One region of the Paenarthrobacter sp. NCHU4564 genome, then DNA from elsewhere that is predicted to be linked to it. Evidence: riboswitches for the same ligand, from Rfam matches in the RefSeq annotation. Region 1 holds a riboswitch; each other region holds the start of a gene.
The links. A riboswitch is a leader RNA that binds a small molecule or an ion and turns the genes downstream of it on or off. The one in region 1 is predicted to bind cyclic di-AMP.
Positions count from the first base shown of each region.

Region 2: it holds a riboswitch for cyclic di-AMP, as region 1 does, so the genes downstream of both, ACSVIE_RS05670 (NlpC/P60 family protein) here and ACSVIE_RS11635 (C40 family peptidase) in region 1, are expected to answer to the same signal.
Region 3: it holds a riboswitch for cyclic di-AMP, as region 1 does, so the genes downstream of both, ACSVIE_RS17450 (hypothetical protein) here and ACSVIE_RS11635 (C40 family peptidase) in region 1, are expected to answer to the same signal.

Region 1 covers NZ_JBQLIS010000009.1:132,236-142,178, forward strand. Annotated here, with positions in the region: gene ACSVIE_RS11600 (alpha-mannosidase) at 1-781, opposite strand, end outside; gene fdhD (formate dehydrogenase accessory sulfurtransferase FdhD) at 901-1,764, opposite strand; gene ACSVIE_RS11610 (FdhF/YdeP family oxidoreductase) at 1,766-4,072, opposite strand; gene ACSVIE_RS11615 (molybdopterin molybdotransferase MoeA) at 4,128-5,486, opposite strand; gene ACSVIE_RS11620 (NTP transferase domain-containing protein) at 5,483-6,421, opposite strand; gene ACSVIE_RS11625 (HNH endonuclease) at 6,465-6,965, opposite strand; gene ACSVIE_RS11630 (NlpC/P60 family protein) at 7,214-7,987, opposite strand; gene ACSVIE_RS11635 (C40 family peptidase) at 8,087-8,830, opposite strand; cyclic di-AMP (ydaO/yuaA leader) riboswitch at 8,835-8,994, opposite strand; gene ACSVIE_RS11640 (M23 family metallopeptidase) at 9,141-9,943, opposite strand, start outside.
Region 2 covers NZ_JBQLIS010000004.1:41,378-51,320, reverse strand. Annotated here, with positions in the region: gene ACSVIE_RS05690 (cation diffusion facilitator family transporter) at 1-521, shown strand, start outside; gene ACSVIE_RS05685 (PEP/pyruvate-binding domain-containing protein) at 518-3,331, opposite strand; gene ACSVIE_RS05680 (universal stress protein) at 3,350-4,387, opposite strand; gene ACSVIE_RS05675 (FAD-dependent monooxygenase) at 4,822-5,490, shown strand; gene ACSVIE_RS05670 (NlpC/P60 family protein) at 5,574-6,362, opposite strand; cyclic di-AMP (ydaO/yuaA leader) riboswitch at 6,366-6,551, opposite strand; gene ACSVIE_RS05665 (copper resistance CopC family protein) at 6,709-7,344, opposite strand; gene ACSVIE_RS05660 (NCS2 family permease) at 7,457-8,899, shown strand; gene hutG (formimidoylglutamase) at 9,056-9,943, shown strand, end outside.
Region 3 covers NZ_JBQLIS010000020.1:57,855-67,797, reverse strand. Annotated here, with positions in the region: gene ACSVIE_RS17485 (EamA family transporter) at 1-97, opposite strand, end outside; gene ACSVIE_RS17480 (LysR family transcriptional regulator) at 170-1,090, shown strand; gene ACSVIE_RS17475 (hypothetical protein) at 1,200-1,529, shown strand; gene ACSVIE_RS17470 (SixA phosphatase family protein) at 1,577-2,101, opposite strand; gene ACSVIE_RS17465 (winged helix-turn-helix domain-containing protein) at 2,188-3,051, opposite strand; gene ACSVIE_RS17460 (response regulator transcription factor) at 3,699-4,439, shown strand; gene ACSVIE_RS17455 (HAMP domain-containing sensor histidine kinase) at 4,443-5,942, shown strand; cyclic di-AMP (ydaO/yuaA leader) riboswitch at 6,077-6,238, shown strand; gene ACSVIE_RS17450 (hypothetical protein) at 6,244-7,086, shown strand; gene ACSVIE_RS17445 (pyridoxal phosphate-dependent decarboxylase family protein) at 7,198-8,583, opposite strand; gene ACSVIE_RS17440 (HAD-IA family hydrolase) at 8,622-9,311, opposite strand; gene ACSVIE_RS17435 (glyoxalase superfamily protein) at 9,357-9,734, opposite strand; gene upp (uracil phosphoribosyltransferase) at 9,783-9,943, opposite strand, start outside.

The DNA.
Region 1 (9,943 bases):
CGGTGGCCACCAGCTGGTGAGCAGAGGCGTATGCGGGCTGGCTGAGGACACCGGCCAGGGCCTCACGGCCGGCGGCGGCAGTCCCGGCGACATCGTCCGGGTCCATGATGTCCATCATCCGTTCCAGGGCGCGAAGGATGTCGTGGCGCCGGGGAAGCTCCATGGGGAGTTCGTGCATGAGGCCGCTCAAGGTCCAGATGTCCTGGTTCAGTTCCCAGACGGTCTCATTGAGTTCGGCGATGGCGATCCGGCCAAGGCGGTACCGCGGCTCATCACCCGAGGTTGCCTTGTCCCCCAGGGGTGTGGGCACGAAGGACCAGCCTTGCGCGACATCCGGGTTGGCCGCAGCCTCCACATAGAAGTCCACGGAGAGTCCGCCGCCGAGGAGTTTGAGGGGCACATGGTAGTTGCGGGGAGAGATGGCCTTGATGATGTTGCCGTCAGCCCGCCACGCGGTTCCTTCGCATTGGAACCCGGGGACATCGCTGTTGAAGCCGAGATCGACCACGATCTCCACCGCGGTGCCTTCCCGCGAACCCCAGCCTTCCGGGACCTCGCCCTGCAGGCGGAGCCACTTGGTGCTCCAGGCCTTGCCCCACGCAGCGCCGTGTTCCTGCGGGGTGAAGAGCTGGCGCATGGCTTCCGAAGCCGGAACGGGCTCCCCCGGGGCTTCCCAGCTGCTCAATTCAAGGGGGACTGACCTGCCGTAGACAGCAGGAAGGATGCGGTCCCGCACAAACCGGTCAAGACGCTGTTCAGTGATCCGGCGGTTGTCGTGCAATTAGTTCCCCTTAGGCTTTGCGGGCGTGGCTGGGCAGGGTTTCGCGTTTCCATTCGATGGATAAAATCTACGTCGTTCCAGCCCGATAGCCAAGTGACAGTGAGCTCTTCCAGCCCCCATCAGGCCGGATCACCGAGGATCCGGTCCCTTCCGGCGTAGACGTTGAGGCTCTGCCCGCGGCTGAAGCCCACCAGGGTTACCCCGGACTCTTCAGCCAGTTCGGCGGCAAGGCTGGAAGGTGCGCTGACGGCGGCCAGGACAGGAATCCCCGCCATGGCTGCTTTCTGCACCAGCTCAAAGGAAGCACGCCCGGACACCTGGAGGACGGTACCCTTCAGCGGAAGCATGCCGGCACGCAGGGCCCAGCCCACCACCTTGTCCACCGCATTGTGCCTTCCCACGTCTTCCCGAAGGCAGAGCAGCTCGGACGTGCCGTCGTCGTGGATCCTGAAGAGGCCGGCAGCATGCACGCCGCCGGTTTTGTCGAAAACGGCCTGGGCCTCCCGCAGCCTGTCCGGAAGGGCGGCCAGTGCACGGACCGGAACGGTGACGCCGTCCTCCATCGGCGAGTGCCTGGATGATTTACGCACTGCCTCGATTGAATCCGTGCCGCAGATACCGCACGAGCTCGAGGTATAGACATTCCGGCCCGTTTCGGGGCGTACCACATCGGGCCTGAGCTGGGCATCGACCACGTTGAAGGTCTGCACCCCGTTTTCGTCCTCACCGGAACAGAAGCGTTCGGAAACCAGCTGGCCCGGCTCCCACACCACCCCTTCCGACACCAGGAACCCTGCCACGAGGTCGAAGTCGTCACCCGGTGTCCTCATGGTCACCGAAAATGACATATCCCCCAGCCGGATCTCCAAGGGCTCCTCCACCGCCAGGACGTCTTCCTTGAAGCGGACAGGATGCTCCAGCGCCTGCGGCGAGCCGTCCAGGACGAACTTGTGCACCTTGCGGCGCTGGGTCACGCGTCCCACGTCAGGCTCCAGCCTCCTCATGCGGAATGAACCGGACCGTCATGGCCTTGTAACCGGGCGTGTTCGATTCGCGGGCCACCAGCTCGCGGTGCACCAATGCATTCGCCTCCGGGAAGTATGCAGCAGCGCACCCCCTGGCCGTGGGATAGGCCACCAGGCGGAACCTGTTGGCCCGGCGTTCCGTACCCGCGAACGTGGAAATGACGTCCACCAGGTCCCTGTCCTTGAAACCCAGCTCCACCAGGTCGTCCTCATGGACCAGGACCACGCGGCGGGCATCGGAAACGCCGCGGTACCGGTCATCCAAACCGTAGAACGTGGTGTTGTATTGGTCGTGGCTGCGGACCGTCTGCAGGATCAAGTGACCCTTGGGGGCCTCAAGGTACTCGAGTGGGCTGACCGAGAACCTCGCCTTGCCGATGTCCGTGGCAAACGTGCGGGTGTCGCGCGGCGGGTTGGGCAGCACGAACCCGTTCCTGCCGCGGACCCGGGTGTTGAAGTCCTCGAAGCCGGGGATGACACGGGAGATGTGGTCGCGGATGACGTCGTAGTCCTCGGCCATGGCCCGCCAGTCGACAGTGTGGTCATCGCCAAGGGTCGCCTGGGCCATCCGCGCCACGATTACAGGCTCGCTCAGCAGGTGTTCGGACACCGGATCGAGGCGGCCCTGCGTCTTGTGGATGACGGACATCGAGTCCTCCACGGAGAGGAACTGGCGGCCGGTGGGGTGTTTGTCGTCAGTGTCCGTGCGGCCCAGGGTTGGCAGGATCAGGGACGTCCTGCCGTGGACCACGTGGGCCCGGTTCGGCTTGGTGGAAATGTGGACCGTGAGGCCTGCCCTCTTGAGTCCGGCCTCAAGGGCATGGGTGTCCGAACCCGCCGCGGCAAAGTTTCCACCCATGGATACGAACACATCAACCTCGCCCTTTTCCAAGGCGTGCTGGGTTTCCACGGAGTCGTAGCCATGGTCCCGGGGCATCCGGAACCCGAACTCGGCATCCAGTGCGGCGAGGAACGATTCCTTGGGCTTCTCCCAGATCCCCATGGTGCGGTCGCCCTGGACGTTGGAGTGCCCGCGGACAGGACACGCACCGGCGCCGCGCTTGCCGAAGTTGCCCTGCAGCAGCAGGAGATTGATGATCTCCTTCAACGTATCCACTGAATGCGGCTGCTGGGTCAGTCCCAGCGCCCAGCAGATGATGGTCGCCTTGGACCGTGCCAGCATGCCCGCAATCCTGGTGATTTCATCGCGGGAAAGCCCGGTGGCCCGTTCAGTTTCGTCCCAGTCGAGCACCGAACGTGCCCGCGCGTACGCTTCGAAGCCCTCCGTCTGCTTGCCGATGAAGGATTTGTCGACGACGGTTCCCGGGTTGCGCTTCTCTTCCTCCAGGAGCAGGTGGCCCAGCGCCTGGAACAGGGCGAGGTCGCCGCCTACCTTGATCTGGAGGAATTCGTCGGCGATGGTGGTACCCCCGCCGATCACGCCGTTGAGGGATTGCGGATCCTTGAAGTTCAGCAGGCCTGCCTCCGGAAGCGGATTCACCGCCACCACCTTGCCGCCGTTGTTCTTGCAGTCCCGCAGTGCCGACAACATGCGCGGGTGGTTGGTGCCCGGGTTCTGGCCCACCACGAACACGAGTTCGGCGTGGTGGATGTCTTCGAGCGAAACGGTCCCCTTGCCGATGCCGATGGTGGGGTTCAGCGCGCTGCCCGACGATTCGTGGCACATGTTGGAACAGTCCGGGAGGTTGTTGGTGCCCAGGCTGCGTGCGAACAACTGGTACATGAACGCTGTCTCATTGGCTGTCCGGCCCGAGGTGTAGAAGACGCAACGATCAGGAGTGGTGGCATTGATGTGCTCCCCGATCAGGGCGAACGCCTCAGTCCAGGTGATGGGTGAGTAATGCGTTTCCCCGGGTCTGATGACCACCGGCTCCGAGATCCTGCCCTGGCTGCCCAGCCAGTATTCGGTTTTGTCTTCCAGCTCCGCGAGGGAGTGTGCTGCCCAGAAGTCCGCTCCCACCGTTCGCGTGGTGCTTTCCTCCGCGATCGCCTTGGCACCGTTTTCACAGAACTCGGCGGGGCTGCGGCGCCCTGTGATGGATTCGGGCCAGGCGCAACCGGGGCAATCGAAACCGTCGCGCTGGTTCACCCTGAGCATGGAACGGACAGTCCGGGCGACCCCGGCCTGGGAGTAACCCCGTTCGAGTGCCACGGAAACGGCTTTGAGACCAGCCGCGGCGCGCTTGGGTGGATGGATCTGCAGGTCATCCTCGTTGATGTCCTGTTCTGGGGCATGCCTGTTCATACGTCCATCATGTCAAGGCTTCGGGCCCTGTGACCACCCGCGTCCGCTGGACGACTCAATCGTCCAGGGCACTCCAGTCGACGGGGCCGGAGGCAGCCTTCCTCTGCTGCCGGACGGGGGTCTTGCGGGGCTTGTCACCGGGCGGTTTGGGCACAGGCAGCGGCTTTCCCCACGGCAGCGGAAATGCCGGAACCAGCTCACCCATCTGCACTCCGTGCGGCGGCACCACCATCACGCCATCGGCAGCAGCAAGGCCGCGCATCATTCCGGGGCCTGCGTGCTGCGCTGGCGATGCAAGGCCGTACACCAGCTTGAAGGGCATCAGCCGCGTCCGGCCGGGGTCGGCGTCGACCATGGCTCCGCACGGAACCTCACCGATGTCAGCAAGCTGCCCATGGCCCAAGGCCGCAAGCAAGGGCCCGCCGATGGTGAACAACGCCATCATGGCCGCCAAGGGGTTGCCCGGAAGGCCCAGAATAAACCGTCCGTCCGGCAGTTCGGCAAGGACGGCAGGGTGTCCCGGGCGCATGGCGATGCCATCGATGAGCAGGTGTCCACCCAGCTCCGCCACCGCGCGCCGGAAATGGTCCGTTCCGGAACGTCCGGTCCCGCCAGTGGTAATTACGACGTCGGCAGGCGGCTCCGGCGCTCCGCCCACCTCTGCTGTGACTTCGGCGGCGGTACCTGGCTCAACTTCCCGCAGCGCGGCCAGCCACTCTTCATAGCTGTCGCCCACCCGGACCTGCTCCCCCGGAATTCCGCCCAGCAGGCCCACCACGGCGCCCAGTTGGGGTCCGAAGGTGTCCCGGACCTCGCCTGGTCCGGGAACTCCGGCCGATACGACTTCCGAGCCCGTGAGCAGGAACCGCACCAGGGGTTTGCCGAGGACCACCAGCTCATCCAGGCCCGCGAGGGCCGCGAGGGCAAGATGCGCAGGGTTCAGGATGGTGCCTGCCTTAATCAGCACATCACCTTCCGCGGCCTCTTCCGCCGCTTTCCGGATGTGCTGCCCGTTGCGCGGCTCCCCGGGCTTGGCCCCTCCCCCGACGGTGAGGATCGGAAGGCCGTCCTCATCGGCGGTGATGACGCCGTTTTCACTGCGGAGCACCGCCTTGGCTCCGGGAGGAATAAGGCCTCCGGTGACAATGGGACTTGCCTGGTGCGGGGCCAGCCGCTGGCCGGGCTCATTCAGGATCCATGGACCGCTTCCGTTGACGGCCCAACCGTCCATGGCTGAGGACGCGTAGTGCGGCATATCCTGTACGGCCACGGCGTCCTCGGCCAGGGTCCGCCCCAGGGCCGCGGAAAGAAGCACGGGGCCGGCAGGTATGGGAACAGCGCCATCGAAGGCCCGCTCGCGGGCCTCGTGCCAGGTGTGTGCTGCGTGGTGGCCCTGGTCCGGGGCCTCGGTCACTCCGCCTCGGTCCCCGTGCCGCCGCTGGTTTCCTTGGCGGCTTCAGGGTCCGCATACTGCTTGGCCACCTGGCGCGCGAGGTTCAGGGCAGCGGCCATCGCGGCGTCATCATCGGCCTGCCCGATACCCCGGGCCATGCCGGCAGCGTATCCGGCAATGAAGGTAGCCAGCGGGGCGGCCGGCCGGACCACGGAATGGGCCGCGACGCCTGCCACCGCAAGGACCTCGTTGACGTCCACCTCTACACCCTCAAGTTCAAAAGCCTGCAACAGCGCACGGCACCATTCCTCAAGCGTCTCGTCCTGGCTCTTCATGTCCGCCTCCAGTTTCTTGTCACGGTCCGGGCCTGTGTCCACGCCCAGGGCAGCCGCGTCCTCCCAGGTGTCCACGTCGTCGGTGGAACCAACAGGGACGGGCACTGCCAGCAGGTTCAGCCTAGCAAGCAGCCGGAATACCGAGGCGTTCGTTAACGTGCCGCTATCCGCGGCGGAGGCAATCTCCACCGCCAAGGCGTCCGTCCTGTAAATGCCCAGGAGGGGTTGTTGCCGCCCGTCCGCCGACACTGCCATTGCACCCTGCTTTCCGGAAGCCCGGGCGACCTGGTCGAGCAGTGTTCCCACGCCCCTGGCGGCATGCGGCATGTCGCATGCCAGCACCAACGTCCACGGAGCGGACCCACCCCCCGACTCCAACGCCGCCAAACCCGCAGCTATCGCAGCGGCCGGTCCTGCATACGCGGGTTCCTCGCGCGCCCTCAGCACCCCTGGAGGAAGGTCGGGGCCCGGCGGCCCAACCACTACTACCGAGCCCGCACCAGCGGCAGCCCGCAGTGCCAGCGAAAGGAGGGTGGCGCCGTCGTACGTCAATCCCTGCTTGGGCACGCCACCGAGGCGGGTGGCCCTGCCACCCGCCAGGATCACGGCATTGAACTCCATCCGGCCAGACTACCGCCACTGGCGGGAGCCCGGCGGAAATCGATCAGGCAGCCGACTCCGGCAACAAGAACGGATCCCAGTCCGGTGCAGGTTTCTCGAGTTCCTTGATCTGCCACGTAGTTCCTGTGGGAACGCCGGGCGTGAAACGGAGTTTCCATCCCATCTCGGCGAGTGTGTGGTCGCTCTTGGCGTTGTTGCATTTCAAGCACGCCGCAACCAGGTTTTCCCAGGAATCCGCGCCGCCCCTGGACTTGGGGTGGACGTGGTCTATGGTGTGTGCTGTTTTGCCGCAGTAAGCGCAACGGTGTCCGTCACGGCGGAGTACTCCGCGGCGGCTCACAGCTGTGATCCTGTTGTAGCGGGGACGGATGTAGCGGTTAAGGAGAATCACGGTGGGGCGACCCAGGATTTCCTGCGGCCCGACGACAGGCTCGTCGCCTTCGGCCACTACGCTTGCTTTTCCGGCCAGCACAAGGACCAGCGCCCGGCGGAAAGTCACTACCGCCAGCGGTTCATATCCAGCATTCAGAACGAGTGTGCGCATGCACGTACCTCTTCACGGCCGCACCCGTCAGGGGCACGAGGGCCGGCTGCCCTCTGCATGTACGGGCTGTGGATCGACAAGACAAGGGTAAGCACTTATATGCCATATCAACGAATTATTCTGTTGATTCCCCTGTGGTGTCGGTCAATGTTCACGTGCGGGACACCTGTTCCCGGGCAAACGTGGCGGCGTTAAAACGAGGAAACCCCGCAGGCGCTGTGCCTGCGGGGTTCCCTTGGGATGATCGATCAGCCGTTGACCCGGATGAAAACGGGGCCTGAGCCGACATTTGCACTGAACAGTGCGGTGGTGGATCCGTTCCATCCGCCGTGCACTGCCATGCCGTTGCCGACGTAAACGGCAATGTGTGCCATTCCGCCGTAGCCGCCGTTGGCGTAGTAGATCAGGTCTCCCGGCTGCGCTTCAGCTGCGCTCACCGTGCGTCCCAACGAAAGGTAGCCGGCCGGCCAGTCGTGGAAGTTGATTCCCACCGCCGCAAGGGAGTTGGTCACCAGCATGGTGCAGTCCTGCGTGACACCCAACTGTGCGTAGGCTGCCGCGGCGATCGCGGCACCCAGGCCGCTGGAGGCGGCGGGAGCCTTGGTGGCAGGGGCCGCAGTGCTGACCGAAACATTGGCCGCACCGGACTGCGTGGTGGCACCGGAAGCGGCTTTGGTTTCAGCCTTTGCGGGAGCCTTCTCCACCACGGGAGCCGGAGCTTCAACCGTCGTGACGACGGGGCGCTCGTAGGAGATGGCCACGGTGGAATCGGCTGCAATGGTTACCTGGGCAACGGCCTGCACGTCGAGTGCCGTGGTGGCGGTGGACTCGCGCTGGATGTTGGTGTCGGCCGCGTTGGCAGCAACACCACTGGTCAGGACCAGGCCTGATGCAGCGGCGATAACGGCTGCCTGGCGGCCAACGCCGCCTGCATTGCCGCTGACGGCCTTGGCGATGACGGCGATGGAGCTGGTCTTGGGGGCCTCAGCGCGGTGCCGTGCATTCTTGTTTGCACTCGTCATGGTTACTCTCTTTTGTCGTATCCGGACGCGGTTGGGGACGCGTCCGGTTCGGCAGGCCAGCACTTGGGGGGCATGCTGGCTTGCCCCGAACGGGATGTGCTAGCCGAGGGTGTAGAACGAGGAGCTGCCGGTGGAAGCCACCGAGTGGAGCAGCGTGCCCTGGCTGGGGTTGAGGGCGCTGATCATCATGCCGTTGCCAACGTAGATGCCCACGTGGGCTCCACCGTTCTGCATCACCAGGTCACCGGGAGCCGGCGTGCTGGTGGGCTTCATGGCGGTCCATGCGTTGACGCGGGGGATGCTGATGCCGGCCTGGGCGTAGACCCACTGGGTGAAACCTGAGCAGTCCCAACCGTTGGGGCTGGTGCCGCCCCAGACGTAGGGGTGGCCAATGCCGGTGTAAGCAATGGCGGCGAGGCCCGAAGCGGCTGCGCTGGAAGCGGAGTCCTTGGCCTTGGAAGACTGGGCCGTCACTGCAGCACCGCTGGTGGAACCACCGTTGCCGGCCTGCGTGCGGGTGGTCTGGGAAGCGCGCTGGACCTTGGGGGCTTCCTTGGTGGCCACGACGGGGCTTTCGAAGGAAACCGTGGCGGTGGGCTCGGCGGTAACCACTGCGGTGGTCACGAGCTGCTGGGTGCTTGACGATTCCGACTTGGAGACGTCGGTGTCAGCTGCCTGGGCGGGCATTCCAACGCTGAGGACAAGTCCTGAAGCTGCGGCCAGAACGGCGGCCTGGCGTCCTACGGTGCCTGCATTGGTGGAAACAGCCTTGGAAAGGTTGTTCAAAGGGTTCGTGCGAACCGTTTCGGCGCGGTGGCGCGCAGGGGTAGTGCGTGAAGACACGAAGGTAGCCTCTCCCAATGCCTGCGAGGTGAGCTGTCGGATTCGGATGGGAGTCATCCGGCCGCTCCGCTTCAAGGAAGCTTTGCGACTTAACCCCTAGGCCTTCAAAAAAGGCCGGAAGTGGTTCCCCCGCCCCTGCCAGACGAATTTTGCGAACGGACCCTGGATGGTGGCAGAGCTAGGCAATCCACCCAAGTGCATCGGCTCCCTGGAAGCCGATGCGATTTAGACGGTACAACAGAAGTGCTTCAATGTCACATTCAGATCACGGGGCGTGTCACAAATGCGAGAGACGACCATCGGCTGTGGCTTAGAGCCAACCCATGGGGTCAACGACTTCGCCGTTGACCTGGACCTCGAAGTGGAGGTGGCAGCCGGTGGAGGCGCCGGTGGTTCCGCTCAGGGCAACAGTGTCTCCGCGGCTGACGGTCTGGCCGACCTTGACGCTGAACGACGACAAGTGGTTGTACGTGGTCTCGAGGCCGTTGCCGTGGTCTACCACCACGCGGTTGCCTCCACCGTACTCGTGCCATCCGGCGAACGTGACCTTGCCGGCTGCTGCCGCATGGACAGCGGTGCCGCACTGGGCCACAAAGTCCTGCCCGCGGTGGAAGTCGCCGGCGCCGCCCGTGAGCGGGCTGATGCGGTAGCCGAACGGAGAAGCCGTGCTGAGCGTGTCCAGCGGGCTGCCCAGGCTGCCGACGGATGAGGCACGCTGGATGCTCTCGGCCGACTGTGCACTCAGGAGCTGCTTGAGCTTTCCGTCAGGATCCGCCGCAGTAGCAACGGCTGCGCGGCTGAAATCGATCTTGGCCGACGCTTCCGCGGAAACCTCGGGCTGGCTGCCGCCCGCGACTGTCAGCGCGGCCTCGGTCTGGCCCGACTCGGAGGTGGCCATCACCGGGCTGGTGGCCGGCAGACCGACAGTCAGGGCAAGGCCGGTGGCGGCAAGCGCTACACCGGCTTTCTGCCCGACGCCACTGGCTGCGGCGAAGTCGGCAACCTGGCGCAACGGGCTCTTACGGCGGCGCACCTGACGCTGGGTGTCGCGGGGCCGGATCTCCGTTACGACGCGGGCTGGCCGCAGCTCAGTAGCGGGGCCGGTCGCGCGTC
Region 2 (9,943 bases), on a different contig from region 1:
CCAATCTCATTTCGTTGCTCATCCTTCAGGGTGCGCAAAAGGAAAGCCTCAACGTCCGTGGTGCCTACCTGGAAGTCCTGGGTGACCTCCTCGGTTCGCTGGCCGTGATTGCGGCTGCGATCGTCATCATGACCACCGGATTCACGGCAGCGGACCCCATTGCATCGGTGGTGATAGCACTGATGATCATTCCCCGGGCCTGGCACCTGCTCCGCGATGTGGTGGATGTTCTCCTCGAGGCGACCCCCAAGGGGATCGAAGTCACCATGATCCGGGAACACATCCTGGCCGTCGAGGGCGTGGTGGACGCGCACGACATCCATATCTGGACCATTACGTCCGGTGTTCCGGTCTTTTCAGCACACGTGGTGGTTGAAGACGAGGTGCTCAACGCGACGGGTGCCGACAGCATCCTGGACCAGTTGGGCTCATGCCTTGGCCGGCATTTCGACACCGACCACTGCACGTTCCAGCTGGAGCCCGTCAGCCACTCGGAGCACGAATCCCACCAGCACGCCTAGGCTTCAGCGGCTGGAACCACTGTCCCGGCGGCTCCGTCCACAGTAATGGCCTGGCCGGTTTCCAGGCGTAGCGTGGCATCAGGAACACCCACGACTGCGGGGATTCCGTACTCGCGGGCCACCACTGCCCCGTGCGAGTTGGGGCCACCCATTTCCATGACCAGCCCGCCCGCCGTGAGGAAGAGCGGCGTCCATCCGGGGTCTGTTGAGGGGGCCACCAGGATCTCGCCGGGCTCCAGGTGGGCTCCCACGGGATCCATGATGACCCTTGCCCGCGCCGTCACTACTCCCGCCGACGCCGGGCTTCCGGCAAGGGCACCAGGCGACAGGTCCTTGGCGGCCAAGTGGCCTGTTGCCTCGGGTTCGGTGCCGTCAGAGAGCAGGACCCGCGGAATATGCCGGCGGCGCAGCTCCTGCTGGTAGGCCTCGCGCCGCTGTACCACCGTGGACTGGAAACTCCTTCCGGACAACGCGAGACCGACGTCGTCAAAGTCAAGGAAGAAGATGTCCTCCGGCGCGTCAATCCGGCCGTCCCGCGCGAGGTCCTCACCAACCACGAGCAACTGCCTGCGTGCCGCCGCCAAGCCGAGAACCAGGTTGTACTTGGGCAACTCCCGCAGCCCGGCAAACCGGCGTGTTCGGTCCAGGGCTGTTTTGACGAGTGCCGCATGCACCGGGCTCTTGGTCCTGGCACGGGCCACGAGCCTTGTCACCTGTTTTTCGGCCTCCCGTGCGGCGTGCTCGAACTGCCGGTCGGGGTCCCCGGGCGTTGGCGCCTCCTGGGGCGGGATTCCCGGTTCCAAGCGTCCTTCCAGGCGTCCTGGAGATTCCAGCCTGAGGTAGTTGGCCACTACGCCCAGGATGTGGGTCGGGTCCTCGGACCAGCGCGGCATGCCGAGGTCGATCTCAGCCACTGCACGGTGTCCGTAGGCGGCGAGGAATTTTTCCACACCGGACTGGGCACGGGGAGGGAGGGTTCCAGCCACGCAGGCCGCTCCCAGTTCCCCTGCACTGTGTGTCCGGAAGTAATCGGCGGCTTCGGGATCCTCCCGGATTTCCGCGGCCAAGCTCCAAAGCTCCAGGTCCATCTCCGTGGTGACATTGTTGGGTAGCCCCCGGATCACGGTTTGGAGCTCGTTGTAGGACACGTCCGGACCGAGCAACTTCCTGACCATCAGCAGCATGCCGAAGCCGAGGGCCGGCAGCGGAAGGATTTGCGGCACGGTGGCAAAAATCTGCCGGCCGAGGATCTGCTCCGCATGGCCCAGGCGCTCACGGCTCGTGGCAGCGCCGGAAAGTTCCAGTGAGTCCCTGAGGTGCCTGCTGAGCTTGCCCACGCGATCCATGGCGGCATCCGGACGGAAAAGGCCGCGAAGCGCGGTCTCCGGCACCCTGTACCTGGCAACCACCGGAGCCACATGCCGGAGGAGCTTCAGCGGGGTTTTGTTGGTTATGGAGAACCGTGGATCTTCCGTAAGCCCCCGGATCAGCGCCGCGGAGCGGGCCTCCATGATGTCGAAGACGCGCGGCACGATGGACCGGCCCACCCGGCTGCGCACAACGGACGTGAGATCGAAGAAGATCCTCTGCCCGGCCTCGTAGTACGGCGAAGGACCGGAACGCGGATGGGGAACGTCGAAACCGGCAGTCCGGGCAACGCAGGAAGCGATCAGCCGTATCCCGGCCAGTCCCATGGGTGTCAGGGGACGGGTCAGTCCCTGTGCGAGGCTGAAGTTCAGGAAAGCGTGCTCTCCAGGGGTGCCTGGCTTCCTGGTGAACAGTGGATACAGCGTGGTGATGGGCCTTGCCTGCGTCAGCCACAAGGTGCCGGTTTTGTCGATGGCCCATTCCGTGTCCTGCGGGGCAGAGTAGTGCTCCTCCACCCTTTGCCCCAGCAGCGCCAGCTCCTGGATCCGGGAGTCACTGAGGCACTGTTGGGGAGGGTTGTCCGGCAGAGCGGCCTCGATCCGTTCCGTGCCGCCGCCGGGTACCGATCGGATTTCCACCCGACGATCACCGAGGGTCCGTTTGAGGATGCTCCGGGTTTGGACATCGACGATGTACTGGTCCGGATTGACCGCTCCCGACACCACGGCCTCGCCGAGCCCGGGGCTTGCGTCGATGACTGCCTCCCGCCGGCGGCCTGTCACCGGGTTGGCAGTGAACATCACCCCGGCGGCCGCGGAGTCGATCATTTGCTGCACCACCACCGCGAGGGTCACCGTTGAGTGGCTGATTCCGTTGGTGGTCCTGTAGCTCACGGCCCGGTCGGTCCACAGCGAAGCCCAGCATCTGCTCACTGCATCAACGACGTTGTCCACCCCCACGACGTTCAGGAACGTGTCCTGCTGGCCGGCGAAGCTCGCGAACGGCAAATCTTCCGCGGTGGCCGAGGAACGGACCGCGACAGGAGCGTCTCCGCCCAGGGCCAGATAGGAACTTCGCAGTTCGGCGACCACATCAGGAGGGATTCCCGCCTCCCGTATCAGCGATCGCGCGCGGGCCGCCAAGGAGTTCAGTTCGGCTGTGGCCCGCTGGCCGGACATGGACTGCTGGCCGGACATGGACTTAGCCGCAGCATCCAAGGCCTCAAGAACATCCTCCAGGCCGGTGGACGCGAGGGAATGCCTGTACGCGGCTGTCGTCAGGCAAAACCCTGAAGGCACGGGGAACCCGGCGGCAAGCAACTCCCCCAGGTTTGCCGCCTTGCCTCCGACTTCTGCGAGCATCCCAGCCCGGATCCGGTCCAGCGGCACAACGTACGTGCGTCCACCAGTTCCTGGTTGCCGGTTCCGTTCCTGGCTGCTCATGTGAAGGGCGGCGCTGCTTTAGGCTGTGCCAAGCATGGGACCGAACTTGGCGCGGTCGGCGAGCCTGGGATCTTCCCTGTCCGGAACCACCAGCACGGGCCCCTTGGCATGGTGCAGGACGCCGTCCGAAGTGGAGCCCAGAAGCATGCCGGCAAATCCACCCCGTCCGCGGGTGCCCAGGACCACCAGCTCAACACTGCGGCTGGCCTCCACCAGGACGTCAACGGGTGCGCCGTCCCGGAGGTCCGTCTCCACGGTCAGCCGGGGGAAGTGGCTCCGCAGCCACGCTACCCCAGCGTCCAGTTGCACCTTGATGTCCGCGAAGAGGGCATCGCGATCAAGCGGCGCAGGCACCCAGGCCAGCGATCCGCTGTACTGCGGAACTGCGCAAATGACGCGGAGGCTGGCGCCCATCCGCTCTGCTTGTTCAGCGGCTTCCAAAACCGCGACCCGCGCCTGCTCCGAACCATCCACGCCCACGACGACCACATTCTCCACCGTCCGCGGACCGGCCTTGGCGTGTTCGGCCTTGATGTGTTTGTCCTCGGTGTTCTCGCCCAAGCGGTCCGCGCAGTAGAGCGGCACAGTAACGGTAGGGCATTTGGCATGGGCAGGCAGCGCGCTGCTCACGGAGCCCAGGAGGCGCCCGACGAACCCGCCACGCCCGCGGCTTCCGAAGACCAGCAGCTCCGCCTCCGCGGACAGGTCCAGCAGGACACCGGCCGCGTCTCCGTTCTCAACGGAAGCGTCGACATCGATGGAGTAGCCGGAAACCTTGTCCATGGCCTGTTTGACGATCGCCTCGGCACCCTCCCGGATCACGGAGTCGTCCACTGTGGCGTATCCGCCGTCCAAGCCCGAAGCAGCAAAGATCGGCACCGAATAGGCGGTGACGATGTGGAGCGGGCGCTGCCGGCGTTCAGCTTCCCGGGCGGCCCAGACCAAGGCGCACTGACCGTGCTCCGAACCATCCACGCCGACGACGATTCCTCCGGGTGCTGCCACCGGGTCCTCACCGTCCCGGGTGTGGTCAACGTGTCTGCCGTGCTGGTCCATTGGGGGCCTGCCTCTCCACCTGCTGCTTGATGTTCCGGCCATTCTGCCAGAGGTTCCAGCAATCGATGGACCTCGTGACAAGCTTGCCTGCGGCCGGGGCCGGGGAAGCCCTTGGGATTCCCCTTCCAATCCCAACTATTCTCGGTTGGCATGGCCGAATCAAGGCGACGTTGGGCTATGTGCATAACGGTCCGGGCTCGGTTTCGGGGTCCAGCCAGTGCCCGCAGCCAGGCTCCTTGATGGCCAAAATGACCACAAAAAACACGCTGTGGCGGAGGCTATCCACGACACAAAAAGTTGGGTAATGTTCGAGTCACCGAATGGCCGGCAAGCGTGTTCCAGCACACATACCGGCCATTTACTTGCGACCGCTTGGGGACCCGGACGCAACCCATGCGATGCCCGCGGGCACACAGTCAAGGAGGAACCAAGCAGTGCACCTCACGCCTGATTCCGGCACGGAACGGACCACCACCGTGGTCATCGGCGCCGGGCTTTCCGGGTTGGCTGTGGCCAGCGAACTGAGCCGTCATGGCGTTGGCTCGATCGTGGTGGACAGCCTCATGGGAACACCTTCCCCGGCAACGGCGTCCCTTCATACCGGCATGCTGCCCCGCTGCGACGTTTCCGACCCCGCTGCCATGCAGGAACGCAACGAAATCCTCCGGCACTTGCGCAACTACGCAGCGAGCCATCACTTGGATGTCCGCAGCACTACCCGCGCCGTGCGCCTCGATTTCCTGGGCAGCGAGCCACAGCCGGCCTATGGCCAAGTGGCGGACCTTGGCAGCACCCGCACCGGCCTATCCCCGGTCGAAACCCGGAAATGGGCGGTCCATACCCCGGACGGCATCCTGCTGGCCGACCACATCGTGGTCACGCGCTGCGCCCAGAGCCAGTTGCGCAGGATGCTCGCGGACCTTGGAATCAGCATCGGCCAGAACCTCGTGGCTGCCATGCGGGCGGTAGGCATGCACCTGGTGGGCGTGGGCGAACTCGTGACCCCTACCCCCAAGGAAGTACTTCGGCAGGCCAAAGCCGTGGGCCAGGCCATCTCGGCGAGGGTGGCCCTTCCGGCCTCACCGGGCGTTGCCCTCGCCTGAAACGCCTTCCAACCAGACAACAAAAGCCGGCACCCTCGGGACGTTGAGTCCCGGAGATGCCGGCTTTTGGTGAAGCGTGAGGCTTAGGCGCCTGCGCGTACGTAGGTCAGGGGACCCGTAGCGGTCAGCCAGCTAATGGGATGGATACCCGTCTGGTTGCCGTTGATGCCACCGCTGATGGCCTGGCCGTTGCCGATGTAGATGGCAACGTGGCCGGACTGGACGATCATGTCGCCCGGCTGCGGGTCGCTGACTACCTTGCCGTAGTTCAGGAACTGCATGGGAGCGAGATCGCCAACCCGGATACCTGCAGAGCCGAGGGCCTTTTCAACCATGGCGGTGCAGTCCTGGAAGATGCCGATCTGCGCGTAGGCCGAGGCAACCATGGCGGCGTTGACGCCACCGGCGGCCGGAGCAGCGGCAGCAGGAGCGGCAGGAGCCGGAGCGGTTGCAGTGGCGGTAGCCGTGGCCTTGGCCGGGGCGGCAGCGGTGGTGGCTGCAGCCTTCTTGGGTGCCGGCGCAGGAGCCGGTGCCGGCTTTTCGATGACCGGTGCTGCTACGGAAGCAACTGCCGGACGCTCGAAGTTGACGGTAGCCGTTGCAGCGGCGGTGACAACCTTGTTGGGAGCCTCGGAAACCGTCTGCGCCACCGTGGCGGGGCTGGAGTCGCGCTCCACCGGTGCCTGTGCCGGGGTTTCCGCGGCGTGGGCGGCGATGGAACCGGTCAGGACCAGGCCCGACGCGGCGGCGATAACAGCAGCCTGGCGGCCTGCGCCCGATGCGTTGCTGGCAACAGCCTTGGAGATTGAGATGAACGGATTGGGACGTACGCTGTCCGCCTTACGACGGCCGCGAAGAATGCGTGAAGACATGAAAAAGCCTCTCCCGATGCCTGCGAGGTTAGCTGTCGGATTCGGATGGGAGTCACCCGGCCACTGTCTCCCGCCATGCAGCGGAAGCTTCGTGACTTCACCCCAAGGTCAGCTTCAAAAGCTGACCAAAATGGGTTCCCCGTCTCTGCCGTAGGTATGTCTGCGAACGGATTCCGGCCTGCGGCAGAGCTAGGCAATCAGGCCGGAAGTGCCCCGTACATGGATCGGGCACAGGTACTACCGTACGCGATGATCACACCAAAGTCACATTTGAGTAACGAGAAGTTTGGTTTTGGCGTGTCGCAGTAACCGATCCGAGACCTTCGACGCTAAGTAGAAAACCCCGTTATTCCGCGGATTTTTCGGCATCGGCGCCGTCGGTGGCCGCCAACTTCCGACGCGCCGTAACGGCCAGGAAGATCACGAGGCCAACCGCAACAACAGCCAGCCCGACGATGCTCCAGGGAAACGGCTGGGACTCCGCCGCCGGGGCAGCCTCGTTGCCGCTGGTACCAGGTGCTGACGTGCCTGCCGAAGGGACCGACGCTGCCGGTGCGGACGCCGACGGTGACGCCACCGCCGAGCCGCCGGCCGCCGTCGTACTTCCGCTGGCGGCCGTGAAGGAAAAGGTGCCCTCGATCGGGTGGGAGTCGGAGCTGACCACGCGCCACGTGACCGTGTATTGGCCAGCCGGCGCGCCGGGGCGAAGCTTCTGCACCGCTTGGTTGTCGATGATTTCGACGGCGCCATCCGCCCAGTTCTCGCCACCGGAAGTCACCGTTACGCCCGAGCCGATGGCCAGGGGGCGGTTGTTGAAGGTGATGGAGACCGACGCCGGAACCTCGGCAACGCTGGCACCGTTCGCCGGAGCGGTGGACTCGGCGACATCGTGCGCGGACGCCGGAGCAGCACCAAACAGCACTGCGGCGGTGAAGGCCACAACAGCAACGACGGCGGCCAGAAGGGGGCGGATGGTACGCATGGGGCGGTTTCTCCTAGTGTTGGCTTCCTTACAGACTAGGCGAATCGTCCGGGCGGGCCGTATCCGCGGCATAGGATTTGAGAGCACACTCACCCAATCCCCGGAGACCTTCATGCTTAAACAAGGTTCTGCCATCGACCGTTACTTCAAGATCTCTGAACGAGGCTCCACGTACTCACGCGAGATCCGCGGCGGCTTTGCGACGTTCTTCGCCATGAGCTACATCGTTGTCCTGAACCCCCTGATCCTCTCCGGAGCGGACTCCAGCGGCGAATCACTCGGCTTTACTGCCGTGGCAGCTACCACCGCATTCGTCGCGGGCATCCTGACCATCCTCATGGGTGCGTGGGCAAAGCACCCGTTTGCCGTGGCAACCGGCCTGGGCGTCAACGCCTTCGTGGCCGTCACCGTGGCCTCCCACCCGGAACTGACCTGGCCGGACATGATGGGCCTGGTGGTGCTCTCCGGCGTGACCATGCTGATCCTGGTGCTCACCGGATTCCGCACCGCCGTGTTCAAGGCTGTCCCGGAGGCGCTGAAGACCGCGATCGTGGTGGGCATTGGCCTGTTCATTGCACTGATCGGCCTGGTGAACGCCGGCTTCGTTCGCCGCATCCCGGACGCCGCCGGCACCACCGTGCCCCTTGGATTGGGTGTTGAAGGCAAGCTCATGGGCTGGCCCACCCTGGTGTTCGCCGTCGGGTTGCTGCTGACCATCGCCCTGGTAGTCCGCAAGGTCCGTGGCGCGATCCTCATCGGCATCGTCGCATCCACCGCACTGGCCGCCATCCTCGAGTTCACGCTCCACATCGGCCCCAGTGTGGACGGCGACACCGTGAACCCGCGCGGCTGGTCCCTGGTGGCCCCTACCCTGTCCGAATGGGGCGCACCCGATCTCTCACTGATCGGCAAAGCCAACCCGTTCGGCGCCTTTGAGCACTTGGGCTTCATCGCAGCGGCGCTGCTGGCGTTCGTGATCCTGCTGAGCATCTTCTTCGACGCCATGGGCACCATGGTGGGCCTGGCCAACGAGGCCGGGACCGTGGACGAAAAGGGCAACATCCCCAACGTCGACCGTGTGCTTCAGGTTGACGCCCTCGGCGCGATCGTGGGTGGCGGTTCGTCCGTGTCCTCCAACCAGATCTTCGTGGAGTCCGGCGCCGGCATCGGCGAAGGTGCACGCACCGGCCTCGCCTCGATCGTGACCGGCATCCTCTTCCTGGTGGCCATGTTCTTCACGCCGCTGATCAACCTGGTTCCGTTCGAAGCCGTCGCCCCTGCACTGGTGGTGGTGGGCTTCATGATGGTCTCCCAGGTGGGCAAGATCGACTGGCAGGACTGGGGCGTGGGCATCCCGGCCTTCCTGACCATCGCCCTCATGCCGTTCACGTACTCGATTGCCAACGGCCTGGGCGCCGGATTCATCTCCTACGTCCTGATCCGCACGTTCCAGGGCCGTGCCCGCGAAGTCCACCCACTGATGTGGGCCGTGGCCGCCGCCTTCCTGTTGTTCTTTGGCATTGGCACCGTGGAGGAGCTGCTCGGGGTCAAATAGCTCCCTGCCGAGATGGCATTTGATGACAATGTTGGGCTCCGGCATTGTCATCAAATGCCATGTCGCGGTGATGTCCGGGCCTGGATGTCCGGCATTTCAGACACTCCGGACCCGGAACTGCTGGCTTTGGCCGTCCGGGTCCGGTCTGCTTTAAGCATGGAAACGAGCGCCCTCACCGTAGACGTCACTCCCACCCCGTGGACCGGCCGTTTCGACGGCGACGGCGCCGAGCACCGCCGGTGGTGGCAGGCTGTGGCTCCCCACACCCCGGAAACGTCCGCAGGGGCCCTGCGTCCCGCCGTCGTGCTTGGCTTTTGCAGTGACGCCGGCGTCCGCCGCAACAAGGGCCGGGTAGGTGCCTCAGCGGCGCCGGCCGCGATCCGTTCGGCACTGGGTCCACTGGCGTTCCATCTGGACCGCCACCTCTTCGACGCCGGCGACGTCGTGGTGGAAGGCGACGCCCTGGAGGCGGGCCAGGAGCGTGCCGGGCGCGCCATTTCGGCACTGCTCGACGGCGGAAACCTCACCGTGGTGCTGGGCGGCGGACACGAGACCGCGTTCGCCAGCTACCTGGGCGTTGCGGGATCTGACGCCGTGCGCAGTGGCAAGCGGCTGGGCGTGCTGAACCTCGATGCCCACTTCGACCTGCGGGATGAGCCCACTCCGAGTTCGGGTACGCCGTTCCTCCAGATGTCCCGGGAGGAAGCCGCCGCCGGGCGCGAACTGCAGTACGCCGTCGTCGGTATTTCGGAACCCAACAACACGCGGACGCTGTTCGACACCGCTGACCGGCTCGGCGTGAAATACCTGCTGGACGAGGACTGCTCCGCGGAACGGGTGGAGGTTTTTGTTGCGGATTTCCTTGCCGGCGTGGACGTACTTTATCTGACGATCGACCTCGACGTGCTGCCGGCCTCGGTGGCTCCCGGAGTGAGTGCGCCGGCGGCGTATGGCGTGCCATTGCCGGTGATCAACGCAGTATGCCGCCAAGTTGCTGCCAGTGGAAAGCTGCTGCACCTGGATGTGGCAGAGCTGAACCCGGAG
Region 3 (9,943 bases), on a different contig from region 1:
CGTGTCCGGCAGGATGCAGTCCAAGATCGATGGCGACAAAGTTGATACCCCAGAGCACGGCTACGAGGACGGCCAGGAGGGAATGACGAAGATTCACAAGTCCACTCTGGCTTGAATATGGATGAAGCACCAGCGTTGAATTCTTCACCTCATCACGTAGATTTGCTTCATGATTGATCTTCCTGCGCTGCGCGCCCTTGTTGCGGTCGAGCAGCACGGCTCGGTGGTGGCCGCTGCGGACATCCTTGGATACAGCCCTTCCGCCGTCTCGCAGCAAATCAAGAAACTGGAGCGCCAGGCCAGGGTTGCGGTCCTGGAACGCAACGGCCGAGGCGTCCTCCTGACGGAACGCGGGATCGCCTTGGCCGGGTATGGACGGCGGATCATCGGCGAACTCGAAGAACTGCAGGCAACCCTGCTGTCCGACCCGTCCAGCCCTTCGGGCACCCTGCGGCTGGTCGCGTTCTCCACGGCATGCCGCGGATTGGTGGGGCCGCTCCTGGGCAGGATTGCCGTAACAAGCCCGCAGTTGAAGGTCAGCGTCCTGGCGGAGGACCCCCGGGAGGCAGTGCAGCGCGTGACAACGGGTGAGGCGGAACTCGCGGTGGTCCACAACTGGAACTCGGTACCCTTGGCCATCCCGGAGAACCTGGCCCTCGAAGACCTGTGCCTGGACCAGGCCGACGTCCTGCTGAACAGCAGCCATCCCCTTGCGGCGAGGACCGCCGTCGAACGGGAAGACCTCCTGGACGAGTCGTGGGTCAGTACGCCCGCTGGAGCCATTTGCAACGAGGCGCTGCTTCAGATCTTCGCCGGGCTGGGGAGGGTGCCTGACATCCGGATCTACGACCCCGATTTCTCCACCCACATCGCCATGGTGGAACAGGGCGTGGCCGTGGCCCTCGTTCCCCGCCTCGGCCGGCCGCCCCTGCCGGACAATGTGGCGGCAGTTCCGGTAGTTAACCCGGTGCAGCAGCGGGCCGTGGGCGTCGTCTACCGCAAGACCATGAGCGCGAGCCCCAACATCCGTCACACCGTGGGCCTCCTTCGCGAGGTTGCTGCCGCACAGCAACTGCCCACGCCTGGTTGACCAAGGTCACACAAGGGAACATTCGACACGCCAGTCGCACTTAGGTTAGCTTAACCTTACCTAACGCCCGCTACAGCAGAACGCGGGCGCCGAGCGTCTGGAGTGGCCAGTGGCAGTGGAAGCGATCCTCTTTCCGACCGACATGAACAACCACCACATGTACGGCCTCGCCAGCTATCTCATGGTGGATGACGAACTCTTTCCAAGCACCCACAATCGCCGGGACATCTATGCCCTTCCCGCGTTCGACATCCACGGGCAATGGGTCTATCCCAGCCGCTACAACGAACACCTGGCACCGCAGCTGCCGGTCTACATGTTTGACGGCGAGTACCTGGTGGCCACCAGCCACGGTGAAGAGCCGGCAGGAGTTCCTGCGTTCGAGATCCGGTGCATGTGCCTTCCGCAGTTGTCAGAGGGCCCAACCAACTCGCACTAGGAGTTGTTCTGAGTCCACAAAACAACCACTACTGCCAGCCAGTTGGGTCAGTGACGCGGAACCTTGAAATGGGTCAACCTGGCATCCTGCCCATCCAGCTCCGCCCATGGCTTCCCGGTCTCCAGTACTGTCAACGCACTCGTTGGGTACCGCGTGGCCGCATCCATGTAGGCGTCATGGTCTGAGTCGCGGGATGCCAGGTGCATTGCCAAATCCTGCACGCCCGGCATGTGGGAGATGACCATCAGGGTCGTCACGGTATCCGGGACGTGGTTGATGACGGCCAGCATGCGCGTGGCCGAGGCAGCGTAGAGCCCATCCTCGAGCTTGGGGGTGGGAGCCTTCTCGCCCAGCTCGTCGCAGACCCACGTGCAGGTCTGCCGCGTCCGCACTGCCGAGGAGCACAGGATGAAGTCCGGCACGATGTTGTGCTTCAGCAACCACTTGCCGGCCAGGGGCGCCTCGCGGTGTCCGCGCTCCTCCAAGGGACGTTCATGATCGGGAACACCCAAGGGCCAGTCGGCTTTGGCATGCCGCATGATTACAAGCCGCTTGATGTGGTGGTCGCTCATTCAACAACCATATAGCCGCGGAGCGCCGGCCGCCTTGAACGCAAAAGACGCCCGCCTCCTGAACGGAGACGGGCGTCCGGTGCTTGCTAGATGGAGTATTCCGGAGCGGCCCAGACAATGACTTCCGGGTGCTCGTAAAAACGGTAGCCCTGGCCACGGACGGTGCGGACCGTGTTGGCGAGGCGACCCAGCTTGGAGCGGAGCCGACGGATGTGGACGTCGATGGTGCGCTCATTGGGGACTTCCTCGGCGTTGCGCCACAGCCCTTCGAGGAGTTCGTCACGGCCGACGGTACGGGTGCCGTTCTCCACGAGGTAGTTGAGGAGCTCGAACTCCTTGAACGTCAGGTTCAGCGATTCACCGTCGAGGTGGACTTCGCGGCGGGCCAAGTCGATCAACACGCCGGAGGGGCGGGCTTCCTGCTGCGGCGCTGGACGGGCGGCTTCAGTGCGCTGGCGTGCAGCGACCGTGGGGTCACCGAAGGTGGAGCGCACGACGTCGAGTGCGGACCCGGGTGCCCCGGCCGGCGCAACAGCGACGGCGGCATAGCTTTCGGCTCCGGTGACGAGGGACTGTGCGTAGGCCCGGATTTCCTGGGCCAGCTTGGCGATGGAGGTTCCGGCTGCGGCGGCTGTTTCCTCGTCAATGCCCATGTAGAGCACGAAGCCACGGGCCACGTTGTCATTAGCCACAGGACGCAGGCGCTCCGACTGGGCCACCACTGGCGTGGGGGCAGTGATGGGAGCAGGCTCTGCAGCGGGGACGGCCCGGAGCTGGCCGTATGAGTTGGGGTTGTAGCCCTGAGGAACGTATCCGGGTGCCTGCTGGGCGCCCTGTGCGGCGGGAGCATAGCCGGGACGGTTGCCGAACCCGGGGCGGAGTCCGGCGTTGGCGGCGGCCTTGTTGGCGTTTCGGACGGAGATGTGGACGTATCCGGATGCAACTGACATGGAGTGCTTACCTCAATAGTGAATAGCCGTCATCGCGGCTTCGAATGCTTGGTGTCCCCGCAATGAGTTGGGGAGGGGCGCCCGACGGTGGGCAAGGGGGCGAATGCCTGAAACTTCTTGGGGTGGAAAGTTAGGCTTGCATTCGACAACAGCGGGTCTCGGGAGCAGCGGGTGCGCTGATCCGGATTGCTGCGGCTGCAGGTGCTGTTGAGTTCTTGTTCACATTGGAAGTGTGCAACGTAACAATGCCAACACGCAAGTAACAAAGCCTGGAACCGTCCACATTTTGAGACATGAGGGACTATTGTGTCGCAAATCACAATTCAGCGGTCCTCGTAAATGAACGCCATTTCATTCGCGAAAGCCGTGAAATATGGCCTCACAAATGAACTTAATTCGGTGCAGGGTGAGAAGATGCGCCACTTGACGTCAGAGGCCCCGCGGCCGGCGGAATCTCACGATCTGAAACAGTTGCTGTCCAATTGCAAAGTGGTTCCGTGTCGATCTTCGGCCCCCGGTCTGGTAGCTGGCCCGGCTCTTTGTCCCCATGCCCCTCGCGGTGGCCGGCATCTCGCTACTGTTGACTTCACAGCGTCCTCACAGGGCAGGCTCAGCAGCGGCAAACGCACAGAACGGAGAGTTGTCCCATGGCATCCCCGCACTCCATGACCAACAACCTTCCCCAGCTGTCCCACCCGGATGGCTCCCCCATCCGCGCCCTGGTGGTGGACGACGAACCAAGCCTCGCCGAACTCATGAGCATGGGCCTGAGAATGGCCGGCTGGTCTGTTGCCATAGCCGGCGACGGACCGCAGGCAGTCAAGCTGGCCAAGGAGTTCCGCCCGGACGTCCTGGTGCTGGATGTCATGATCCCCGGCTTTGACGGCGTGGAAGTCCTCACCAGGATCCGCGCCTTTGCCCCCGAAGTTCCCGCCCTCTTCCTCACGGCCAAGGATGCCGTGGAGGACCGCATCGTCGGTCTCGCTGCCGGGGGCGACGACTACGTCACCAAGCCCTTCAGCATGGAAGAAGTGCTGCTCCGCCTGCACCGTTTGGTCCAGCGATCCGGCGTTGCCGCCATGGATACGGCGGAGCTCGTAGTGGGCGACCTGACGTTGAACGTCGATACCCGTGAAGTGACCCGGGCCGGGGAGGACGTCCAGCTCACGGCCACCCAGTTCGAACTGCTGCGGTACCTCATGGAGAATCCCAAGCGCGTGGTCAGCAAGGCCCAGATCCTGGACCGGGTCTGGGACTACGACTTCGGCGGACAGGCAAACATTGTGGAGCTCTACATTTCCTACCTCCGCAAGAAAATCGAAGCCAACCACCCGCCGATGATCCACACCATCCGTGGTGCCGGATACGTCATCAAGCCAGCGGACTGAGCTTTGGCTGCGCTTACCGGTACCGCCAGCAGTGGCAAGCCCAACTGGCTCAGACCTTCAACGTGGCATCTGCGCACCCGGTTGATCCTGGTGGCGATGGCCTTGCTCATCGCCATCTGTGGCGCCGTGGGAGTAGTCAGTTACGCCTCCATGGACGTGGTGTTCAACCGCCAGCTCGACAAGCAGTTGGAGGAAGCGTCCAACCGCGCAGCAGACTTCGGCAGACCGCCGTCGGGCTTTCCGTCCACGCCGTCCCGCAAGCCGGACCCCTTGGAGGCGCGGGGCCAGGCCGCTGGAACCTTGAATGCGCGGATCAACGGTTCAACGGTCAACAGCTCGGGACTGATCGACGCGGAGGGAAACCGCGTCTCCTTGTCCCAGGACGACCAACAGGTACTGCTCTCCCTGCCCAAGGACAGCACCCCCGTGGACCGCTCCCTCTCCAACGGCGACTACCGCTTGGTGGCAGTAGAAACGGCGTACGGAGATGTCATTGTTACCGGCCTGCCGCTGGCGGACAAGCAAAGCGCGGAGGCGTCGCTGGTGTGGACCATGGTGTTCGTGTCGCTGGGAGGACTGGCGTTGATCGGACTGGCCGGTACCGTCATCATCCGCAGGACCATGCGGCCCTTGGAGCAATTGTCCGACGTCGCCACCAAGGTCTCCCGCCTGCCCCTCGACGCCGGCGAGGTGGCTTTGGCGGTACGGGTACCTCAGGGGGCGGCCCACCCCGGCACGGAAGTGGGCAGCGTGGGCCATGCCCTGAACCAGATGCTCGACAACGTCGCCAGTGCCTTGGAAGCGCGGCAGGCAAGCGAAACCAAGGTGCGCCAGTTCGTGGCGGACGCCTCACACGAGCTCCGCACACCGCTCACCGCAATCCGCGGATACACCGAGTTGCTTCGCATGACCGAGAACTTCACCGAGGACGGCCGGAAGTCCCTGGCCCGCGTCCAGAGCCAGTCGGAACGCATGACAGCCTTGGTCGAAGACCTGCTCCTGCTCGCCAGGCTGGATGAAGGACAAGCGTTGAAGGTCTCGGATGTCGACCTCACCCAGTTGGTGATCGAAACGGTCAGCGACGAGAAAGTGATGGCGCCGGACCACCACTGGAAGCTGCGGCTGCCCGACGAACCAGTCACCGTGCGCGGGGACGCGACACAGCTCCACCAAGTGCTGGCCAACCTGCTCTCCAATGCACGCAAGCACACGGATGCCGGGACAACGGTGGAAACCGGCGTCATGCTGTCCAACGACGGCAGCGCTGTGGTGACCGTGACAGACAACGGGCCTGGTATTCCGGGGGATTTCCAGGCGCGCATCTTCTCCCGTTTTGCCAGGGCAGACGCCGCGAGGTCAGGCTCCGAAGGGACCTCGGGACTGGGCCTTTCCATCGTGGAGTCCATCGTGCGCGCACACGGCGGTACCGTGGACGTCACATCCCGGCCCGGGCGCACCGAGTTCGCCCTCCGCCTCCCTCTGGGGAGCGCCGCACGCCTGTAACAAAATGGGCAAGGCGACGCACCGCCGTCGTGATCTCTGTTACCCAAATGTGACTTAAGCCGATTCGTCCTGTACCGTCGAAAGGGTGGGTCGCCCCAACCTGACCCACACCCGGGATGCGCCGAGCTCTGCCACTTCCCGGAGTTCCGTTCTCACCCAAAGGCAGAGACGGGGGACCCAGAGTCTCCGGGCCCGTGCATAGATTGCCGGCCCTTGGGGTGAAGCCGCTGCTGCACGCGCGGCCGGATGACCTCATCCGAACCCGACAGCTAACTCCGCAGGCGCTGAGAGGTAATCACACATGTCTGAATTGAACGATCAGACGCGCCCTTCCGCGCGTCACCGTGACGATCACAACGCTCCGCTGACCAAATCGCAGGCTGTCCTGAAGGACGCTGCCCGCCGTGGCAAGACCGGTCAGCGCATGTCCGTAGTAGCCGGCGTCGTGGCTGCCGCGCTGGGCGTTGCATCCCTGGGCACCGCCGCAAACGCTGCCTTCAACCTCCCGGAACTGAGCCAGGCCGCCGAAACCCAGGCCAACGCCCAGGTCAGCACCAACAAGGCTGCCGAGATCGCTGCTTCGATGGACGCTGCTGCCGCCCAGGGCGCAGCTGACCGTGCAGCCGCAGACAAGGCCGCTGCCGAACTGGCTGCCGCAGAGAAGGCCGCCGCCGACAAGGCCGCGGCTGAAAAAGCTGCTGCGGAGCAGGCCGCTGCTGCCCAGGCCGCAGCCGAGAAAGCCGCCGCTGATGCTGCCGCCAAGCAGGCCGCCGATGCCGCAGCCGCCGAGAAAGCCGCCGCAGCTGCCGCAGCCGCTGCCGCTCCCAAGGCCATCGACGACCCCGCCGCCGCAAAAGCCTACGCTGCCAGCATCCTGGCAAACTACGGTTGGGGCGCCGGCGAGATGGTTGCCCTGAACACGCTCTGGGAGAAGGAATCGAACTGGCGAACCACAGCCACCAACCCTTCCAGTGGCGCCTATGGGATCGTCCAGTCACTGCCGGCAAGCAAGATGGCCACTGCGGGCGCCGACTGGCAGACCAACTACCAGACCCAGATCAAGTGGGGCCTGAACTACATCAAGGAACGCTACGGCTCGCCTTCCGCAGCCCTCGCCTTCCACTTGGCCAACAACTGGTACTAAGCAAGGCCTGAGCCAGAGCGCCGGTCCGCACCATTCCTTCTGAAAGGAACGGTGCGGACCGGCGCTTTTTCATCCCCTGAATCTGTGCCCGGCAGGTTTATGCCCCGGCAGCTAGGCTTCAGCCTCCGCAGCGCGTCTGACGGCAGCGACGGATGCGGCGACATCGTCCGCATCCGTGGACCAGTTACTCACGGAGATGCGCAGGATGTCACGGCCATGCCACACCGAACCGGACATCCACACCACCCCTTCGGCCATGACTCTCTGCGTGACCCGGCGGGTACGTTCATCGCTGCCGAAACTGACCGACACCTGGGTGAACACCACGTCGTTCAGGATCTCGACCCCGGGGATTGCAGCCAGCCCCTCGGCCAAGGCCCTGGCGTTTGCCGCCAACTTCTCCACCATTGCGATCGTCCCGGACCGCCCCAACGAGCGGAGTGCAGCCCACACCGGAATGCCCCTGGCACGGCGGGAAAGCTCCGGCACTTTCTCGTGCGGGTCGCCGGGGCCGTGGTCATCGGCGGGCAGGTAGCTGGCATGCACACCGAAAGTCCGGCGCATGACATCAGGCCGGGACACGATGGCCAGGCCTGAATCGTAGGGGACATTCAAGGTCTTGTGAGCATCGGTAGCCCAGGAATCCGCGGTTTCCAGCCCCGGCAAGTACTTGCCCAGCTCCGGGCTGACTGCCGCCCACAATCCGAAGGCACCGTCAACGTGGACCCAGGCGCCTTTCCCGTGGGCCAAGCGCACCGCCTCCTGGACGGGGTCGAAGGCACCTGAATGGATGTTTCCCGCTTGCAAGCACACGATCGCCGGCCCTGGCTGCCCGTCCATGGCGGCTGCCAATGCCTCAGGGATGATGCGTCCCTGGTCATCCACGTCCACCGGCGTGCAGTTTCCCAAGCCAAGATAACGGACCACCAGGTCGATGACCTCGTGCCGTTCCCGGCCAACAAACACCGTGACGCGCGGTCCTCCTGCCAGCCCCAAAGTGGCGAGGTCCCACCCCGCCTGCTCCAACACGTACTGGCGCCCTGCTGCCAGCCCCACGAAGTTGGCCATCGTCGCCCCGGTGGTGAAGCCGACGTCGGAGTTTTCCGGAAGGTGCAGCAAGTCCAGCAACCAGGCCGCCGCAGACTCCTCAATGGCCGCAGCAGACGGCGTCGCGAACCGCAGTCCGGTGTTTTGGTCCCATGCGCTGACCATCCAGTCGGCTGCGAGGGCTGCCGGTAGGGTCCCGCCGATCACCCAGCCGAAGAACCTGCCGGACTGCATGGCCATCAGGCCCGGCTCCGCCACCGCAACCAGCTCATCGATCACCGCTGCCGGGTCGGTGGGGCCCTCCGGGAGCGGGGAACCAAGCTTGGCCGCAACCTGGTCGGCATCCATGGTGGGGCGGACTGAACGCGTGGGCACTGATGCCAGCCACTGCTTGGCGTGCGCAACCGCCCGCTCCAGTGCTGCATCATACGCCTCCGGCAACGCAGACATGGGCACAGCCTACGCCGGACGCCCCGATTGGAACAGAGCTATAGCGTCAGGGTGATCAGGTGTCCGCCGTCGATGTCCTTGACGGCCTTGACCGTCACCGCCGAGTAGTTGGGAATCCGCCACATTCCGGGCTCCAGCGCCCCGCCGGCATCACCAACCACGACCGTCCGCATGCCTGCTGCGCGGGCTGCGGCAATGCCTGCGGGCGCGTCTTCGAAAACCACGACGTCGGCCGGTTCCGCGCCCAGCAGCTCCGCGGCTTTGAGGTATCCCTCCGGGTGCGGTTTGCCGCGCGTGACAGCCTCGGCGGTCACCGCCGTCGTGGGCATGGTCAGCCCGGCAGCCTGCATGCGGATGTCGGCCAGTACCCGGTCGGCGGACGTCACCAGGGCGATCGCGTCGTCTGGCAGGGCTTTCAGGAGGGTCTCGGCGCCGGGCAGGGCAATGATGCCGTCCGTGCGGTTGCGTTCCATCTCGCCCAATTCCGCTGTGAGGGCCACGACGTCGGCCCCTTCCGGTGCGTAGCGTCTGATGGTGTCGCCGGCCTGGACGCCATGGGACGTCCGCAGAATCTCGTTGTAATCCAGCCGGTAACGCTCCGCGAATTCAAGCCAAACCTGCTCCACGATTGCCGTGGAATCAACCAGTGTTCCGTCCATGTCGAAGAGGACGGCACGGACGGTAAGGCTCTGTTGTGAATGTGATGGCTGCGCGGCAGGAAGGCTCATACGTCCATCCTGCCGCACAGCGGGCTTGCGGTGCTTGGCGTCGGCTCAGCCGTTCGGGCGCTGGGGTAAGTACTGGACCGCCCACCTGTTGCCGTCGGGATCGGCGAAATAGACAAAGTGTCCCCAGTCCTGGATGTCGATGTCGCTGACATCCACACCGTTTTCCTTGAGCTGCGCATGTGCCTTGTTGATGTCGGCCACCACAACTTGCAGGTTCGGTGCGGAGCCGGGAGGGGCGTCAGTGAGGCCTTCTCCGATGGCGATGGAGCAGGCCGATCCGGGCGGGGTGAGTTGGACAAAGCGGATGCCGTCGGTGGGACGCTCATCGAAATCGGCGTTGAAACCGACTTTGTTGACGTAGAAATCCTTCGCGCGATCGACGTCGGACACAGGGACAAACACCAGTTCAAGTTTCCAGTCCATGCGCCACAGGCTAACGGGGCAGGGTGGAAAGCGGTAGGGGTGGCGCCGTCAGCCCGCGATGCCGTAGAGGCGGTCGCCCGCGTCGCCGAGACCCGGGACGATGTAGGACTTCTCGTTGAGCTTCTCATCGATCGAGGCAAGCACGATCTTCACGTTCTTGTCCGCGAGTTCCTCTTCGAGCTTGGACAGGCCCTCGGGGGCGGCCAGAA